Regions from separate parts of the Actinomadura sediminis genome, predicted to be linked through region 2. Evidence: predicted binding sites of a transcription regulator. Region 2 holds the regulator's gene; the other holds the start of a gene.
What was found. Region 2 encodes HspR, which represses chaperone genes until heat shock. Its sites were predicted from a motif close to ANTTGAGTCNNNNNGACTCAANT; they were not measured.
Positions count from the first base shown of each region.

Region 1 (9,610 bases), on a different contig from region 2:
CGGGCTCCCCGTTGACCTCCGCGATCCGGCTCGTCACCAGCGCCGCCTCCGGGCGCCTCCCCAGCCCCTCCAGGTATCGCAGGACGGGCGTGCGCCCCGCGATCGGGCGCCGCGCGGCCGACGCCTCGCCGCCGCCGTCCGCCACCGCGACGACGTCCTCGGCCAGCAGCCGCTCGAGCGCCCCCACGTTCCCGTCCAGCGTCGCCCCGAAGAACGTCTCGACGATCCGCCGGTGCCGGCCGGCGTCGACGTCCCGCCTCCGACGGTCCTCCCCGACGTGCGCGCGCGCCCGCCGGTGTAGCTGGCGGGAATGGTCCTCGCCGATGCCGAGGATCTCCGCGATCTCCCGGTGCGGATGCCCGAACGCCTCCCGCAGGATGAACACCGCGCGTTCCGCCGGGGACAGCCGCTCCAGAAGCACCAGCACGCCCAGCGACACCGATTCCCGCTGCTCCACCGTCTCCAGCGGCCCCAGCGCCCCGTCCGCGGTCAGCACCGGCTCCGGCAGCCACGGGCCCGCGTAGCTCTCCCGCCGCACCCGCGCCAGCGACAGCCGGTTCAGGCACAGGTTCGTCACCACCGTCGTCAGCCACGCCGCCGGCACCTCCACCTGACCGGCCCGGCTCCACCGCAGGTAGGCGTCCTGCAGGACGTCCTCGGCCTCGGCCGCCGACCCCAGCATCCGGTACGCGAGCCCCATCAGCCGGGACCGCTGCCCCTCGAACACCTCGACATCCGGCATGCCGCCGACAATAGGCTCAGACGCCGAAGAACGGCAGACAGGGCGCGAGCCCGCGGATCTCGACGTCCACGAGCTGCCGCCAGTGGAACTGGACGTGCGCACGCGCGCGTTCCGCCGGAGGCGCGTCCGTCCAGGGCGTCAGGAAGGGCATCGTCGCCGGATCGTGCACCCCCTCGGCGGCCAGGTCGCCCGTGGCGTCGGATTCTCGCAGGTCGGGCAGGCGCAACTCCAGCCGGGGCGTCCGCAGGACGAGCCCGTACAAAGGCCAGTGAGTGAGGGTCACCGAGCCCATTATTCGCGCGGAATCCTCGGTGCACGAAATGGTTTTGCCCGCGTCATTCCGGACGGGCCGTCCACGCCTCGATGGTCGCGGCCGCCCATTCGCGGACGCGGTCGGGAAAGCCGTCCGCGGGGAACGTGCCGTCGCCCGCGACCTCGGCGACGGTGACGGCGAACCGCGCGGGCGGCGGCCCGGACGGCCCGCGCACGTCCGTGGCCGGGCCCTCGCGGCGGCGGTGCGAGTTCGCGCGCCGGAACCCGGACACGACGCGTTCCGCGCCCGCCCGTCCGTCCCGCAGGTACGCGTGCAGGATCGCCCAGCCGAACGGCGGCGCGGACACGAGCCGGCTCGGGTGCTGGTACACGAAGCACGCGACGGACACGCCGTGCAGCGGCCCCCACGGCTCGCGCCGCGAGTGGTCGAGCGCCAGCAGCGTCTGGAACAGGTCGTCGCAGGGACCGGGACCGCCGCATTCGGGGCACTTCGTCACGGTTCTCCCTCGCGATACGACCGGCGCCGGGCCCCCGGAACGTGCGCCGGCCCCCGGCAACATCCCACGGCCCCGCGCGGCCCGCAACGCGATTTCGCCCCCGCGCGGTGCCGCCTTCGAGGTCGATCCAGAACCGGTCCTCGCCGTGCCGCCGCCCTCCCGGGACGCCGCCGTTGGCGGGGATGACCCGGCGGGACGCCTCGTTGCCCGGCGCGCAGGTCAGCAGGACGCGCGCGAGGCCGCGCCGGGCGCACTCGTCCAGTCCGGCGGCGAGCATCCGGGTGGCGTGGCCCCGGCGGCGCCACGGCGAGACGACGTGGTAGCCGATGTGCCCGCCCGCGTCGGCGAGGGCCGCCGTCAGCCGGTGGCGGAGGATCAGCGTGCCGAGGTAGTGCTCGCCCGCGACGTACCAGAACGTCGTCGTCGGGACGCCCCACCGGACGTGCACGCCGCGCCGTGCCGCGACGAACGCGCGGAAGTCGGCGAAGGCGGGGGCGAGCCATACGGCGGACGTCCCCTCGGCGCGGCAGTCGGCCAGTTCGCCCGCGAGGAACGAGGCCCGCAGCGCCGCCGTCGGCCGCACGAGCCGGCACGGCTGGTCGGGAATGGTCATGGGCTCGGTCTCACGGCCGGAGGCGGCGGGGCGGTCCGCGTCATCCGGGGGTGCCGATCTCGATCAGGTTGCCGTCGGGGTCGCGCACGTAGGTGCTGGTGATCGGTCCTTGCGCGCCGGTCCGCGGGACGGGGCCTTCCTCCACGGCGACGCCGCAGGAGGCCAGATGGTCGAGGACCTGGCGCTGGGGAGCGTCGGTGAGCAGGCACAGGTCCGCGCTCCCGGGAGTGGGACGGTCGGCGCGGGGGAGAAGCTCCCGGCCGGCCTCGTGAAGGTTGATCTTGCTCGTGCCGAAGGCCAGGGCCCGGCGGCCCCGGCCGAAGGTCACCTCGCGCATGCCGAGGACGCGCTCGTAGAAGGCGATGGTCCGGTCGGCGTCCGCGACGGTGAGCACGAGATGGTCCAGCCCGGTGATGCGTATCCCCGGCGCGGACGCGGCGGCGTACCGGCCGAGCCCCCGGGCGCAGGCGTCCCGTGCCGGGCGGGAGAGCAGGCCGGCCGAGCGCACGAACAACGCGTGCAGGGACGGTCCGTACCGCGAGGCCAGTTCCTCGTCACGGGCCAGCACGTCGAGCTCGTTGGCGGCCGTGATCTCGAGGAACGCCTTGAGGTCGGCATGGGAGGGGATGTGCTCTCCGCCGGTGAACCGGTCATGGAAGACGACGGTCCGGGAGCCGTCCAACCGCGGATACACGCGGTCGCGGTCGCAGCTCGCGTACAGGTAGACCAGCGCCTCCGCCCGGTCGCCGATCAGCTCCGCCAGCACCGGACGTTCGGTGACGTCGAGCAGTGACCGGTCGAATCCGTCGGTTCCGTAGGCGGCGTGGCACAGCCCGGCGGCCCGGACGGCCGGATCGGCCCCCCACTCGGCCAGCAGCCGCCCGACCCGGCGCAGGTGCTCCAGCAGCGTGCCGCCGGGGTGAGGTATCCGGGCGGCTCCCCGGTCGCGCAGGAACGCCTCGATGGACGGCCACGGGGACGGGATCTCGCGATCATCGGTCATGTCACGAGTTATAGTCGTGACATGACCGTCCCGACAACCCCGCCCGTGCCCGCCGAGGAACTCGCGTTCAATTTCCGCTCCGGCCGTTTGTGTCTCGCCTTCGTGGCGACGGTGGGCGAGCGGTGGCGCGGCAACTACGAGCGGCTGCGCGAGCCCGCCGACCTCGCGCGCTGGTACCGGGAAGCGGGCCTGCTGGACGAAGCCGTCCGCGTCACGCCCGGCGGGCTGCGGACGGCCCGAACGCTGCGGGAGGCAATCCATCGCCACGCCCGGCAGGTGATCGACGACCGTGCGGCCGCGCCCGAGGACGAGGAAGCGATCAACGCCGCCGCGAGCGCCCCGCCGCTGGTCCCCGTCCTGCGGGGCGCGACCAGGCGGCTGACCTTCCCGTCCACCGGCGCCGAGCAGGCGGCGCTCAGCACGGTGGCCCGCGACGCGATCGACCTGTTCGCCGGCACCGCCGCCGACCGCATCCGCGAATGCGCCGGCTCCGAATGCGGCCTGCTGTTCGTCGACACCAGCCGCCCCGGCCGGCGCCGCTGGTGTTCCAGCGCCGCCTGCGGCGGGAGCGAGCGCGCCGCCGCGTACCGCCGCCGGAAGCGCGCCGGCCAGAGCCCGTCATAGACGCCCGAGGGACGTGGCGCCGCCGACGCGATCCGCTCGCGTTCGTGGACCGGGCCCGAACACCCTGGCTGCGCGCCGGCGTGCGCGGGCTACGGCCTACCGCCGCGGCGTCTCCGCCATCGCGACGAGCACGTCCTCGCTCATCGCGATGGACGCGTCGGGCCGCTGCGCGGGCCCGTGCACCATCCGGATCGTCCCGTCGGCGACGACCGCGTGGAACACCTCGTCGCCCACCCGGAACTCGTACACCAGGTCCAGCCCGGCCGCCGCCTCCGGCACGAAGCAGGCCTCCAGGCCGAGCACCGCCCACCCCGGATGGAACGTCTCGCGCCTTCGCTCGCGGGCCGCTATGGGGGTCGACCGTCCTCAGGAGTCCTGTGCGGTCGCGGACGTCGACGCCGCCTGCGGGGTCGACGGCGAGGTGGCCGAGCGCAGGGCGTGGTCGAGGAGGATCTCCGCGGCGGCCCGTGCGTGCCGGCCGTAGCCGGCCTCGTCGAGGACCATGGCGCGGCTGGCCGCTCCGTCCGCGAGGGAGACCAGCTGTTCGGCGAGTCCGGCGGGGTCGGGGCAGCCCAGCTCCGCCAGCAGCGAGTCGACCATCCGCACCATGCGCAGTTTCTGCTCGCGGGCGTAGGAGTGGACGGTGCTGCCGGGGTCGGGGAACTCGGCCGCGGCGTCGATGAACGGGCACCCGCGCACCGGAGCCCCGTCCGCGGCGGGCGGATCGAACAGGCGGAGGATCCGCTCCCGAGGGGGAAGATCCTCGCGGGCCAGCACGCCCTCCAGGGTGCCGCCCGACGTCACGAGATCTTGCAGGTAGGCCATCACCAGGTCGTTCTTGGTCCGGAAGTGCGCGTACAGCGTGCGCTTGGACACCGGGGCCTCGTCCGCGATCTGCTCCATGCCGGTCGCGTTGATCCCCTGGTTCGCGAACAACCGGGCGGCGGCGGCCAGGATGCGCTCGCGCCCGCCGCGTCCCGGGCGTCGCGGTGGCGTCGCCGTCGTCATGTCACGAGTATACGCCGTCGTTTACTTCACCGCCCGCGCCGTGGTAGCTTCACGACCGCAATGTAAACGGCAACGTTTACTTAGTCGTCCGGTGAGGAGCGTTCCATGCGTGTGTCGGAGAGCATCGAGATGAGCGGGCATGCGGAGAGGCTGATCCGGGGTCGTCGCGCGACCCGCGCGTTCCGGCCGGAACCTGTGCCCGAGGAGACCGTGCGCGCCGTCTTCTCCCTGGCCGGCGCCGCGCCGTCCAACTCCAACGCGCAGCCGTGGCGGGTGGAGGTGGCGAGCGGCGCCATGCGCGATCGCCTGGCGAAGGCGCTCCGGGAGGCGCACGCCCACGATCGCACCTCGGTCGACTTCCCGTACTCCGAGGACATGTACACGCAGGTGCACCAGGCCCGGCGGGCGGCGTTCGGCGCCGAGCTGTACGGCGCCCTGGGCATCGGCTTGGACGACCATCCGGCCCGTGCGGCCTACGACGCCGAAAGCCTGCGTTTCTACGGTGCGCCGCACGTCGCGTTCCTGTTCGTCACCGGCGACGGCGGAGCGCGGCTGGCCGCCGACGTCGGCGCCTACATGCAGACGCTGCTGCTGGCGATGGAAGGGTACGGCGTCGCCAGTTGCCCGCAGGGGCTGCTGAGCTTCTACGCCGACGCCGTGCGCGGTGAACTCGGCGTCGCCCACGGAAAGCTGCTCGTGGGCGTCTCCTTCGGGTACGCCGACGAGTCCGCGCCGGTGAACCGGATAGCGACCGGACGGGCCGCACTCGAAGCCACCACGACGTTCCACGGCTAGCGTCATGCGCCCGCCCGGTCGCGCACGGCGCCCCGCCGAACTCCGCCCCCGCCGCCCGCAGGGGCGGATCGGGCCTTGATCGCTGAGAGCGAACGGGGGGAGGAAACAAATCGCTGCTCCGTTTTCTTGAGTGTGGATGACTCAACCTTCGGGGTTGGGTCGCCGGTCCTCCCGAGGGGCCGGTACGACACGGACTTGGAGTGAGCATGAGCGAGACCCTGACGCTGCCGGTGCTGCCCCTGGACGACGGGGCCGTTCTGCCGGGCATGGTGGTGCCCCTCGACCTGTCCGACGGCGCGGAGGTCCGGGCGGCGATCGAGGCCGCGCGGGCGGCGGCGCAGACGACGGGGCCGGGGATACGGACGCCCGGCAAGCCGCGGGTGCTGCTGGTGCCGCGCCTGGACGGGCAGTACGCGGCCGTCGGGACGCTGGGCGTGATCGAGCAGGAGGGCCGGCTGCCCGGCGGGGAGCCGGGGGCCGTCGTGCGCGGCGTCGCGCGGGTGAAGATCGGGACGGGGACGACCGGGCCCGGGGCGGCGCTGTGGGTCGAGGGGACCCTGATCGAGAAGCAGGCGCCGTCCGGGCGGGCGCAGGAGCTGGCGAAGGAGTACAAGGGCCTCGTCAGCGCGATCCTGCAGAAGCGCGGCGCCTGGCAGGTCGTCGACGTGGTGCAGCAGATCGACGACCCGTCGACGCTCGCCGACAACGCCGGGTACGCCCCCTACCTGTCGGACGAGCAGAAGGTCGAGCTGCTGGAGACGCCGGACGTCGTCGAGCGGCTCACCCTCGTGATCGGGTGGGCGCGCGACCACCTCGCCGAGCTGGACGTCGCGGAGACGATCCGCAAGGACGTGCAGGAGGGCATGGAGAAGACGCAGCGGGAGTTCCTGCTGCGGCAGCAGCAGGAGGCCATCCGCAAGGAGCTGGCCGAGCTGAACGGCGACCCCGCCGACGAGGAGGACGACTACCGCGCCCGGATCGAGGCGGCGGACCTGCCCGAGAAGGTGCGGGAGGCCGCGCTGAAGGAGGTCGACAAGCTCGAGCGGTCGTCGGACGCGTCGCCGGAGGGCGGCTGGATCCGCACGTGGCTCGACACGGTCCTCGACATCCCGTGGAACGACCGGACCGAGGACGCCTACGACATCGCGGGCGCCCGGGAGATCCTGGACGCCGACCACGCGGGCCTCGACGACGTGAAGGAGCGCATCATCGAGTACCTGGCGGTGCGCAAGCGCCGCGAGGAGCGGGGGCTCGGCGTGGTCGGGGGCCGGCGCAGCGGCGCGGTGCTGGCGCTGGCCGGGCCTCCCGGGGTCGGCAAGACGTCGCTGGGCGAGTCGGTCGCGCGGGCGATGGGCCGCAAGTTCGTCCGGGTGGCGCTGGGCGGCGTCCGGGACGAGGCGGAGATCCGCGGCCACCGGCGGACGTACGTGGGGGCGCTGCCCGGCCGGATCGTGCGGGCGATCCGCGAGGCGGGGTCGATGAACCCGGTCGTGCTGCTGGACGAGATCGACAAGGTCGGCGCCGACTACCGGGGCGACCCGACGGCGGCGCTGCTCGAGGTGCTGGACCCGGAGCAGAACCACACGTTCCGCGACCACTACCTGGAGGTCGAGCTCGACCTGAGCGACGTCCTGTTCCTGGCGACGGCGAACGTGGTGGAGGCGATCCCCGGGCCGCTGCTGGACCGGATGGAGCTGGTGCAGCTCGACGGCTACACCGAGCACGAGAAGGTGACGATCGCCCGCGACCACCTGCTGCCGCGCCAGCTCGACAAGGCGGGGCTGGAGCCGGCGGAGGTGACGCTGGACGACGGGGCGCTGCGGCTGCTCGCGTCCGAGTACACCCGCGAGGCGGGCGTCCGGTCGCTGGACCGGTCGATCGCGCGGGTGCTGCGGAAGATCGCCGCGAACGTCGCGCTGGAGAAGGCGTCGCTGCCGGTCGCGGTCGGCCGGGACGACCTCAAGGACTACCTGGGGCGGCCCCGGTTCACGCCGGAGGTCGAGCTGAGCCGGGGCGAGCGCCGCACCGGCGTGCCGGGCGTCGCGACCGGCCTCGCGGTGACCGGCGCGGGCGGCGACGTGCTGTACATCGAGGCGTCGCTGGCCGACAAGGAGACCGGCGACACCGGGGTGACGCTCACCGGGCAGCTCGGCGACGTGATGAAGGAGTCGGCGCGGATCGCGCTGAGCTACCTGCGGTCGCGCGGCGCGGAGCTGGAGCTGCCGGTCGGCGACCTGAAGGACCGCGGCGTGCACGTCCACGTCCCGGCGGGCGCGATCCCGAAGGACGGCCCGAGCGCGGGCATCACGATGACGACGGCGCTCGCGTCGCTGCTGTCGGGACGGGCGGTGCGGCCGGACGTCGCGATGACCGGTGAGGTGTCGCTGACCGGCCGGGTGCTGCCGATCGGGGGGCTGAAGCAGAAGCTGCTGGCCGCGAGCCGCCTCGGCATCACCACCGCGATCGTGCCGAAGCGCAACGAGCCGGACCTGGAGGAGGTGCCGCGGGAGGTGCTGGACGGCATGACGGTGTTCACCGTCAGCGACGTCCGCGAGGTCCTCGACCTGGCGCTCGAGCCCGCCACGACCGCCGTGGCGGCCTGACCGGACGGGACGCCCGCGGCCCTTCGGGGTCGCGGGCGTCCGCGTGCGCGCGGTGGTCCCGGCGGGGTTCGGTCAGGGGAGGGGCGCCCCATATCGGGCGTCCGAATCGGGGCGGCGGGCATGGACGGGTGCGCGCCGGGGAGGAGGGGCGCCGTGTTGGTCGAAATGTGGCAGCCCGCCCCGCCCGGTGAACGCGTCCCCTGGTACGTGCTCGCGCTGCGCGCCGTCGTCGTCGTGACGGCGCTCGGCCTGCTCGGCGCCTTCTGCTACGTCGCGTTCCGGCTGACGCTGACGCCCGTCCGCGACGAGGGGCAGGCGGGGGCGAACTTCCGGCCCGGCGACTCCCTGCGCTTCTACCTGGACCGCCCGACCGGGGAGGCGCTGTTCCAGCTCGGCGGCAACCTCGCGCTCTTCGCGCCGCTGGGGGTGCTGCTGCCGCTGGTCGCCAAGCGGCTGCGCGGCCCGGTCCGCCTCGCCGTCCTGACCGGGATGTTCTCCCTCGCGGTCGAGCTGGTGCAGGGCGCGTTCGTGGTCGGCCGCGCCTTCGACATCGACGACGTGCTCCTGAACGTCGCCGGCGCCGTCCTCGCGTACCTGATCGTCGGCCGCCGGTTGTCGAGGTCCCTGCGCGGGTCCTGATCAGCGGGGGGTGAGGCGGAAGACGCGGAGCCGCCGGGTGGTGCGTTCCACGTAACGGTCGTAGACCGGCCATACCCGGACGAGCCGGGGCCAGGCTTCGGCGCGTTCGGCGTCGTCGAGGAGCCGCGCCTTGACCGGGACGGCGCGGCCGCGGAACATGACCTCGGCCTCCGGGGTCTTGAGGAGGTTGCCGGTCCAGGCGGGGTGCTTCTCGCGGCCGAAGTTGGAGCCGACGACGAGCCACGAGCCGTCCCGCTCCGGCAGGCAGGCCAGCGGCGTCCGGCGGGGCAGGCCGCTGACGGCTCCCGTCGTGGTCAGCAGCAGGCTGGGCACGAGGAGCTGCCCGAGCATGAGGCGGCCGCCGGTCAGCCGGTTCAGGGCCCGGTCGATCGGCGGGACGAGCCGGGGGCCCGCCTTCGCGAACCAGGCGGACCCGGACACGCGGTGGAAGACCGGCCCGAGCACCCGCTGGACGGCGGTGGGCCCGGCGGCGGGGACGTGCGCCGCCGCGGGCGCGAGCCGTCCCGCGCGGCGCGGGTCCAGGTGCCCGGACTCGGCGAGCCAGCGCAGCCCGTCGGCGACCGTGTCCTCCACGGGGCGCAGGGTGAGGCCGAGGGCGTCCAGGATCGGGCGGTCGTCGGTCGGGACGAGCGTCACCATGAACTCGGCCGCGTCCCGCGTCAGCGGATAGTCGAAGGAACGGACGCGCTTGGCGGCGTCGAGCGCGGACCCGAGCCCGAGCATCACCGGGGACGGGACGCGGAAGGTGCGCGGCCGCACGCCGGTGAGCGCGTCGCACAGCCCGGCGAACCG
Region 1 is NZ_JBHTJA010000099.1:7,761-17,370, reverse strand. Features, by position in the region: gene sigJ (RNA polymerase sigma factor SigJ) at 1-742, opposite strand, end outside; gene ACFQ11_RS30725 (hypothetical protein) at 759-1,025, opposite strand; gene ACFQ11_RS30720 (DUF5946 family protein) at 1,078-1,512, opposite strand; partial or broken gene ACFQ11_RS30715 (GNAT family N-acetyltransferase) at 1,694-2,125, opposite strand; gene ACFQ11_RS30710 (VOC family protein) at 2,166-3,128, opposite strand; gene ACFQ11_RS30705 (CGNR zinc finger domain-containing protein) at 3,150-3,752, shown strand; gene ACFQ11_RS30700 (SCP2 sterol-binding domain-containing protein) at 3,849-4,055, opposite strand; gene ACFQ11_RS30695 (TetR/AcrR family transcriptional regulator) at 4,119-4,760, opposite strand; gene ACFQ11_RS30690 (nitroreductase) at 4,866-5,555, shown strand; gene lon (endopeptidase La) at 5,762-8,158, shown strand; gene ACFQ11_RS30680 (VanZ family protein) at 8,312-8,797, shown strand; gene ACFQ11_RS30675 (nitroreductase family deazaflavin-dependent oxidoreductase) at 8,798-9,610, opposite strand, start outside.
Region 1: a site for HspR is predicted at 5,680-5,702, ahead of lon (endopeptidase La). Genes of this name have one in related genera too.

Region 2 (9,610 bases):
GAACACCTCCGGGTGGGCCTTCTCGACCTCGTCCAGCAGGACGGCCGAGTAGGGGCGGCGGCGGACGGCCTCGGTGAGCTGCCCGCCCTCCTCGTACCCGACGTATCCGGGCGGGGCGCCGACGAGCCGCGCGACGCTGTGCTTCTCGCCGTACTCGCTCATGTCGATGCGGGTGATGGCGCGCTCGTCGTCGAACAGGAACTCCGCGAGCGCCTTCGCCAGCTCGGTCTTGCCGACACCGGTCGGGCCGAGGAACAGGAACGACCCGGTCGGACGGTCGGGGTCGCTGATGCCCGCGCGGGCGCGCCGCACGGCGTCCGACACGGTGCGGACGGCCGCGGTCTGCCCGATCAGGCGGCGGCCCAGCTCGTCCTCCATGCGGAGCAGCTTGGCGGTCTCGCCCTCGAGGAGGCGCCCGGCGGGGATGCCGGTCCAGGACGCGACGACGTCGGCGACGTCGTCCGGCCCGACCTCCTCCTTGACCATCGCGCCGGTGCTGTCGGCGGCCTCGGAAGCCTCCTCGAGCTGCTTCTCCAGCTCGGGGATCTCGCCGTAGGTCAGCCGGGAGGACGTCTCCAGGTCGCCGTCGCGCTGCGCCCGCTCGGCCTCGCCGCGGAGCTGGTCGATGCGCTCCTTGATCTCGCCGACCCGGTTCAGCCCGGCCTTCTCCCGCTCCCAGCGGGCGTTCAGGCCGGACAGCTGCTCCTGCTTGTCGGCGAGGTCCTTGCGGAGCCGGGCGAGCCGCTGCCGGGACGCCTCGTCGGTCTCCTTCGACAGGTTCAGCTCCTCCATCCGCAGCCGGTCGACGGCGCGCTGGAGCTCGTCGATCTCGACGGGACGGGAGTCGATCTCCATGCGGAGCCGGGACGCGGCCTCGTCCACGAGGTCGATCGCCTTGTCCGGCAGGTACCGGGACGTGATGTACCGGTCCGACAGCGTCGCGGCCGCGACGAGCGCCGAGTCGTTGATCTGCACCTTGTGGTGCGCCTCGTACCGGCCCTTCAGCCCGCGCAGGATCGCGACGCTGTCCTCGACGGACGGCTCCCCGACGAGCACCTGCTGGAAGCGGCGTTCGAGCGCCGCGTCCTTCTCGATGCGCTCGCGGTACTCGTCCAGCGTCGTCGCGCCGATCATGCGCAGCTCGCCGCGCGCCAGCATCGGCTTCAGCATGTTGCCGGCGTCCATCGCGCCCTCGGCGGCGCCCGCCCCGACGACGGTGTGCAGCTCGTCGATGAACGTGACGATCCGCCCCTCCGACTCCTTGATCTCGTGCAGGACGGCCTTCAGCCGCTCCTCGAACTCGCCGCGGTACTTCGCGCCCGCGACCATCGCGCCGAGGTCCAGGGAGACGAGGGTCTTGCCGCGCAGCGACTCGGGGACGTCCCCGGCGACGATCCGCTGCGCGAGTCCCTCGACGACGGCGGTCTTGCCGACGCCCGGTTCGCCGATCAGCACCGGGTTGTTCTTCGTGCGCCGCGACAGGACCTGGACGACCCGGCGGATCTCCGCGTCCCGCCCGATCACCGGGTCGAGGCGTCCGTCCCGCGCGGCGGCGGTCAGGTCGACGCCGTACTTCTCCAGCGACTGGTAGGTGCCCTCGGGGTTCTCGCTGGTGACGCGGGCGTGCCCGCGCACCTGCCCGAACGCGTCGAGCAGCGCCTCCGGCGTCGCGCCCGCCTCCTTCAGCAGCCCGGCGGCCGGGCCGCCGTCCGCCGCGAGCCCCACGAGGAGGTGCTCGGTCGAGACGTACTCGTCCTCGAGCTGCCGTGCGCGCGCGCCCGCCGTCGTGATCGCGCGGTGAAGCTGCGCCGACAGCCGCGGCGCCGAGACGGTCGAACCGGCGGCCTTCGGCTGCGCGGCGAGCTGCTCCTCGGCGCGCCGCCGGATCGCCTGCCAGTCGGCCCCGACGGCCTCGAGCAGCGGCACCGCCGTGCCGTCCTGCAGCGAGATCAGCGCCACCAGCAGGTGCTGCGGCTGCACCTCGGGGTTCCCCTCGGCGGCCGCCCGGCGGATCGCGACCGACACGGCCTCCTGGCTCTTCTGCGTCAGCTTGTCTTCCATGATCCGCTCCCCCTGCGTCCCCTCACGAAGCCACTAGTCCGGGTCGCGCTGCTGCCACACCACGACGCTGGTGCGCCGGATCGGCACCAGGTCGGACCCGGGCGCGCCCGGGTCGCCGTGCCGCCGCTGCTGCGCCAGCCGCGCCGCGACCGCCCGCGTCGATTCGAGTTCGTTCGCCAGCTCGTCCAGGGCGGCGTGCGCCTTGGCGAGCTCCTCGCGGAGCCGCGCGTTGTCGCGCTGCAGCTCCAGGATGTGCTTGATGCCCGACAGGTTGATGCCCTCCTCCTGGGAGAGCCGCTGGATCTCCCGGAGCAGCACGATGTCGCGCATCGAGTAGCGGCGGCCCCGGCCCGCCGTCCGGCCCGGGGACACCAGCCCCATCCGGTCGTAGGTGCGCAGCGTCTGCGGGTGCAGGCCGGACAGCTGCGCCGCCACGGAGATGACATAGACCGGAGTGTCGTCACCGAACGGATCCATGGTCACTCCTGTCTGGCCTGCTTGAGCAGGTCGGCGCGCAGCTCGTCGCCGCCGCCGGCCTCCCGCAGCCGGGCCAGGGCCTCACGCGTCTGATCGTCCAGCTTCGCCGGGACCTGCACGTCCACCGTGACGAGCAGGTCGCCCTTGGTGCCGTCCCGCCGGGTCGCGCCGCGGCCCCGGACGCGGAACGTGCGCCCGTTCGGGGTGCCCTCGGGCAGCCGCAGCGTCACCGGCTGCCCCTGGAACGTCGGCACCCGGATCTCGCCGCCGAGCGCCGCCTCCGGGAACGTCACCGGCACCGACAGCGTCAGGTTGTCGCCGCTGCGGCCGAACACCGCGTGCGGCTTCACCTTGATGTTCACGTACAGGTCGCCGTTCGGGCCGCCGTGCTCGCCCGGCGCCCCCTTGCCCTTCAGCCGGATCTTCTGCCCGTCGGCGACGCCCGCGGGGACGCGCGCCTGGATCGTCCGCGTCCCGGTGGCGCGTCCGCTGCCGTGGCAGGTCGGGCACGGGTCGTCCACGACGAGGCCGCGACCCCGGCACTCCCGGCACGGCTCCTGGAACCCGAAGCTGCCGAGGTTGCGGGTCTCGTGCCCGGTCCCCTCGCAGCTCGGGCACACCCGCGGGACGGTCCCCGCCTTCGCGCCCGTGCCGCGGCAGCTCCCGCACGCCGCCTCGCTCGTCAGCTTGATCGGGACGGTCACGCCGTTCATCGCGCGGCCGAACGTCAGCGTCACGTCCGTCTCGACGTCGGCGCCGCGCCGGGCCCGCCGGGTCCCGGTCGTGCGGGTGCCGCCGCCGCCCCGGTTGAACAGCCCGCCGAACAGATCGCCGATGCGCTCCCCGGCCCCGCCGGTCTGCGTCCCGGCGCCCCCGGTCTGCCCGAAGATGTCTCCCAGGTCGAAGGGGAAGCCCCCGCCCTGCTGCCCGCGGAACCCGCCCGGCATGGACCGCACGGAGTCGTACTCCTTGCGGCGCTTCTCGTCGGAGAGGACGTCGTAGGCCTCGGAGACCTCCTTGAAGCGGTCCTCCGCGTCGGCGTCCCCCTTGTTGGCGTCCGGGTGGTACTTGCGGGCCAGCTTCCGGTAGGACTTCTTGATCTCCTCCTGCGACGCGGTCTTCGAGACACCGAGGACCTTGTAGTAGTCCTTCTCCAGGTAGTCCTTGGTGCTCACGGCGCCCCGCTCTCTGCTATGCCCACTTGCCTACGTCCAGTCTGCCGCCCGGCGTCCGGCTCGTCCCGCCCCCCGCGGGGACGGGACGAGCCGTCCGTGCGTCACTCGTCGGACTTGCCGGAGCCGTCCGGCTCGTCCGCGGACTCGGCGGCCTCGCCGGCCGCACCGTCCTCGGCGGCCGCCGCGCCGCCCGCGTTCGGGTCGGGCTCGGCCACCGCGACCCGCGCCGCGCGCAGGATCCGCTCGCCGATCCGGTACCCGGGCTGCAGGACGTCCGCGACGCTCGTCTCGGTGACGTCCGCCGAGTAGGAGTGCATGAGCGCCTCGTGCACCGTCGGGTCGAAGGCCTCGCCCTTCTCCCCGTACTTCTCCAGCCCGAGCTTGCCGGTGACCGCCTCGAGGGCCTCACCGACGGACTTGAACCCGCCGGTCAGCTCGTCGTGGTCGCGGGCGCGGCCGATGTCGTCCAGGACCGGCAGCAGCTCCTGCAGGACCTGCCCGAGCGCCTGCTCGCGGACCGCGACCCGGTCGCGCTCGACGCGCTTGCGGTAGTTGTCGTACTCGGCCTTGAGGCGCTGGAGGTCGGCCAGCCGCTCGGCGAGCTGCTCCTTCAGCGCCGCGGCCTCCCCGTCGCCGCCGGACGCGTCCGCGGCGGGCGCCGCCGTGGCGGCGGGCTCTTCCTTCTCGCCCGCCCGCGCTCCGGACGGCGGGGTGCGGACTTCCCCCGTCTCGGGGTCGATGCGCCGCTTGTCGCGGATCACCGGGCCCTCCTTCTCCTCGCCCTCGTCGGGGGAGGTGCTCACGATGCGTCACCCTTCGGCTTGTCGTCGTCGATGATCTCGGCGTCGACGACCTCGTCGTCCTGGCCGCCCTGGGCGTCGGCCGTCGGGCCGGCGTCCTCCGCGCCCGCCTGCGCGCCCTCGGGGTTCTGCGCGTACATCGCGGCGCCCATCTTCTGGCTGACCTGCGCGAGCTTCTCCGTCGAGCCCTTGATGGCGTCGACGTCGGTGCCCTCGAGCGCCTTCTTGACCTCGGCGACGGCCTCCTCGACCTCGGTCTTCAGCTCCGCGGGGACCTTCTCGTCGTTCTCCCGCAGGAACTTCTCGGTCGAGTAGGCGAGGGTGTCGGCCTGGTTGCGGACCTCGGCCTCCTCCTTGCGCCGGCGGTCCTCCTCGGCGTACTGCTCGGCGTCGCGGACCATCTGCTCGATGTCGTCCTTGGGCAGCGCGCTGCCGCCCGTGATGACCATCGACTGCTCCTTGCCGGTGCCCTGGTCCTTCGCGCTGACGTTCACGATGCCGTTCGCGTCGATGTCGAAGGTGACCTCGATCTGCGGGACGCCCCGCGGCGCCGGCGGCAGGCCGGTGAGCTGGAAGGTGCCGAGCTTCTTGTTGTACGCGGCGATCTCGCGCTCGCCCTGGTAGACCTGGATCTCCACGGACGGCTGGTTGTCGTCGGCGGTCGTGAACGTCTCCGAGCGCTTGGTCGGGATCGTCGTGTTCCGCTCGATGATCTTGGTGAAGATGCCGCCCTTGGTCTCGATGCCGAGGCTCAGCGGGGTGACGTCCAGCAGCAGGACGTCCTTCACCTCGCCCTTCAGCACGCCCGCCTGCAGGCTGGCGCCGATCGCGACGACCTCGTCGGGGTTGACGCCCTTGTTCGGCTCCTTGCCGGTCAGCTCCTTGACCAGGTCCGACACCGCGGGCATCCGGGTGGAGCCGCCGACCAGGACGACCTGGTCGATGTCGCTCACCGTGATGTTCGCGTCCTTCAGCACCGAGTTGAACGGCGCCTTGGTGCGGTCGAGCAGGTCGGAGGTCATCCGCTGGAACTCGGCCCGGGTGAGCTTCTCGTCCAGGTGCAGCGGGCCCTCCGCCGAGGCGGTGATGTAGGGCAGGTTGATCTGCGTCTCGGACGAGCCGGACAGCTCGATCTTCGCCTTCTCCGCGGCCTCGCGGAGCCGCTGCAGCGCCATCTTGTCCTTGGACAGGTCGACGCCGTTGGCGTTCTTGAACTTCTCGACCAGCCAGTCGACGATCGCCTGGTCCCAGTCGTCGCCGCCGAGGTGGTTGTCACCGCTGGTGGCCTTGACCTCGACGACGCCGTCGCCGACCTCCAGCAGGGACACGTCGAACGTGCCGCCGCCGAGGTCGAACACGAGGATGGTGGCCTCGTTCTCCTTCTCCAGGTGGTAGGCCAGCGCCGCGGACGTCGGCTCGTTGATGATCCGCAGGACGTTCAGGCCCGCGATCTGGCCGGCCTCCTTGGTGGCCTGCCGCTGGTGGTCGGAGAAGTACGCCGGGACGGTGATGACGGCGTCCGTGACGGACTCGCCCAGGTACGCCTCGGCGTCCCGCTTGAGCTTCTGCAGCACGAACGCGCTGATCTGCTGCGGGTTGAAGTCCTTGTCGTCGATCTTGGTCTTCCAGTCGGTGCCCATCTCGCGCTTGACCGACCGGATCGTCCGGTCGACGTTGGTCACCGCCTGGCGCTTGGCGACCTCGCCGACCAGGACCTCGCCGTTCTTGGCGAAGGCGACGACGGACGGGGTGGTCCGCGACCCCTCCGCGTTGGCGATGACGGTGGGCTCGCCGCCCTCCAGGATCGCGACGACCGAGTTGGTCGTCCCGAGGTCGATGCCGACCGCACGTGCCATGTTTCTCGTCCTCCGTCGTTCGTCCGGTGTTGTCGCACCCGGTCGCTTCCCGCTCGTCGAGCGGCAGGGTGCGGCCGGTTGGGTCTCCAATTCGCAAGGTTGCCCGGGCGGCTCCATGTTGTCAAATCACTTGAGTCGCCCCGACTCAACTTTGCTGACGCCCTCTACAACAGGACGTATGAGCCGCGTATTCCGGTTCCCCGGCGTGTAAGAAATCTGGGGCTTACGGGACCTCTGGGGTGAATGCGGACGCCCCCTCCGGCAGAGAAGGGGGCAGACGCGTCCCCCAGAGGAGATCAATGAGTCCCCAACGCCGGAGCCGGGCCCTGCTCGGCTCCCTGCTCGCCGCGGGCGCGCTGGCGGCGGTGCCCGCCCCCGCGCACGCCGCCCCGCCCGCGCCCCCCGCCACGGCCCCGGCCGGCGACCTCGCCCCGGGCAAGTCCTGGAAGGTCACGCTGCTGACCGGCGACGTCGTCACGGTCCGGACGGTCGAGGGCGGGCCGCCGCTCGTCTCGGTGACGCCCGCGCCCGGACGCGACGAGCGTTCCTTCCGCAAGGAGATCCGGCCGGACGGGCACGTCGTCGTCACCCCGATCGACGTCGCCGGCCTGGTCGGCCGGGTCATCGACCCCGAACTGTTCGACGTGACCGCCCTGATCGAGCAGGGCTACGACGACGCCCGCAGCACGGACCTGCCGCTGATCGTCCGGCGGACCGGCGGCCCGCGCGCCCTGTCGGCCCTCGGCGGCGCGCTGCGCGCGTCCCGCGACCTGCCGAGCATCGGCGCCGTCGCCGTCCGGCAGCCCAAGAAGGACGCCGGCGGCCTCGGCGCCGCGCTGGCCCGCATGAACGGGCCGTCGACGAAGTCGACCGGCGGCATCGAGCGCGTCTGGCTGGACGGCAAGGTCGAGGCGAGCTACGCGCCTTCGGCCCCCGCCGCCCCCGCCGCTCCCGAGACCCGCCGCCTCGACCGGAACCTGCGGCAGGTCGGCGCACCGGCCGCGTGGCGCGCCGGGCTCACCGGCGAGGGCGCGAAGGTCGCGGTCCTCGACACCGGCGTGGACGCCGGGCATCCCGACCTCGAGGGACGCATCGCCGAGACGAAGAACTTCTCCGAGTCGCCCGACGCCACCGACCGCCAGGGCCACGGGACGCACGTCGCCGCGACGGTCGCGGGGACGGGCGCCGCGTCGTCCGGCGAACGCAAGGGCGTCGCCCCGGACGCGCGCCTGCTGATCGGGAAGGTCCTCGGCGACGACGGGTACGGCACCGACTCCTCCGTCATCGCCGGGATGGAGTGGGCCGCGCCGCGCGCCGACGTCGTCAACATGAGCCTCGGCGGCGCCCCCACCGACGGCACCGACCCGCTGTCGCTCGCGCTGGACGACCTCACCCGCGAGCACGGCACCCTGTTCGTCGTCGCGGCCGGCAACGAGGGCGGCATCGAGGCGGTGGGCTCGCCCGGGACGGCCGCCGCCGCGCTGACCGTCGGCGCGGTCGACGCCCGCGACCGCCTCGCGGAGTTCTCCAGCCGCGGCCCGGTCGGGAACACCGCCAAACCCGAGGTCGTCGCCCCCGGAGTCGACATCGTCGCCGCCCGCGCCGACGGCACCGCGCTCGGCACCCCGCTCGACGCGGACTACACGAAGCTGTCCGGCACCTCGATGGCCGCCCCGCACGTCGCGGGCGCCGCCGCGCTGCTCGCCGCGAAGCACCCCGGCTGGGGCCCCGCCCGCCTCAAGGCCGCCCTGGCCGGCACCGCCGACCCGGCGACCGGCGGCGACGCGTACGAGCGCGGCGCCGGGCGGATCGACGCCGGCGAGGCCGCGCGCACGCCCGTCCTCGCGGAGCGGGGCGTCGTCGACCTCGGCACGTCCGCGTACCCCGGGCACGGCGACCTGACGGCGAAGCTCGGCTGGACGTCGGCGGGCCGCCCGGCCCGGCTCCGCCTGGACGTCGAGGTGGTCGATCGCGACGGACGCCGGACGAACGGCGCCGCGTCCGTCCCGTCCCGCGTGGACGTCCCGGCCGGGGGCACCGCGACGGCCCCGCTGACGATCGACGCGTCCGAGCTCGACCCCGGCCTGCACACCGCCGTGGTCACGGCGAAGGGCGGCGGCGCGACCCTCGCGACCCTCGCGACCTTCTACGTCGAGCCCCCGGCCCACACCCTCACGATCAAGGCGACCCCGCTGCCCGGCACCGCCCCGGCGGACTTCGGCGCGTCCGCGCTCGTCGTCGACCTGGACGACGTCGCGGAGTTCTCCGACTATCCCGAGGTGACGGCGGAGGGCACGAAGATCCGCGTGCCGGAGGGGCGGTACTCCGTCGTCGGCAACGTGGACGACTACGCCGACTGGCGCTCGGCTCTCGCGGGCGATCCCGAAGTGCTCGTCGACCGGGACGTGACCGTGACGCTCGACGGCGCCAGGGCCGCCCGGGTCGCGGCGAGCGTCCAGGGCGTGCGGACCGCGACGACGATGTCGTCGGCGGACGCCGTCCAGTACACCGACCAGGCGCTGTGGTCGAACTTCGCGTACTCCTTCGACCCCGCCGCCGCGCCGGTGTACACGGTCCCGATGGACGGCGTCGAGACCGGGACGTTCAAGGCGACCACCTACCACCGGCTGACCGCGCCGGGCGCGGTCTACGACGTCGTGCATCCGCTCGGCGACGGCGTCCCCGCCGACCCCGCCCACGTCGTCACGCCCGCCGAGCTGCGGACGATGGCGCACGTGGAACAGCGGTTCGCCGCGTTCAACGGCGAGACCGGCCGCGCCATGGGCGGGAAGCGGTACGGGATGAGCCCCGAGGGCCTGCTGGCGTTCGACGCGGACGGCGAGGCGGAGCCCGGGACGACCCGCACCGATCACGTGTCGGTCCCGGAGGGCTGGCGCTGGATGGACTACGCGTCCGTCCGGTTCGGCGAGGAGACGTGGATCGACCAGGGCACGTTCACCGAACTCGAACCGGGCGAACGGCTCACCCGCGACTGGGGCCGGCAGCCGCTGCGCCCGGGACCGTACTCCGGCACCGGCGTCTCGCCCAGCTCCTGCGTCCGGTACCCGCCGGCGCGGACGCGCGGCCACCTGCGCGTCGCGCTCGTCGATCTCCAGGCCCGCCCGGACGGCTTCGACTGCGGGATGCACGAGGTCGAGGGCCGCATGGCGCTGTTCGCCGGGGACGAGAAGCTCGGCGCGGCGAACGGCGCGTTCGGCGAGTTCGCCGTCCCGCCGGACGA
Region 2 is NZ_JBHTJA010000001.1:258,290-267,899, reverse strand. Features, by position in the region: gene clpB (ATP-dependent chaperone ClpB) at 1-2,061, opposite strand, end outside; gene ACFQ11_RS01260 (heat shock protein transcriptional repressor HspR) at 2,095-2,538, opposite strand; gene dnaJ (molecular chaperone DnaJ) at 2,541-3,713, opposite strand; gene grpE (nucleotide exchange factor GrpE) at 3,815-4,519, opposite strand; gene dnaK (molecular chaperone DnaK) at 4,513-6,369, opposite strand; gene ACFQ11_RS01240 (S8 family peptidase) at 6,669-9,610, shown strand, end outside.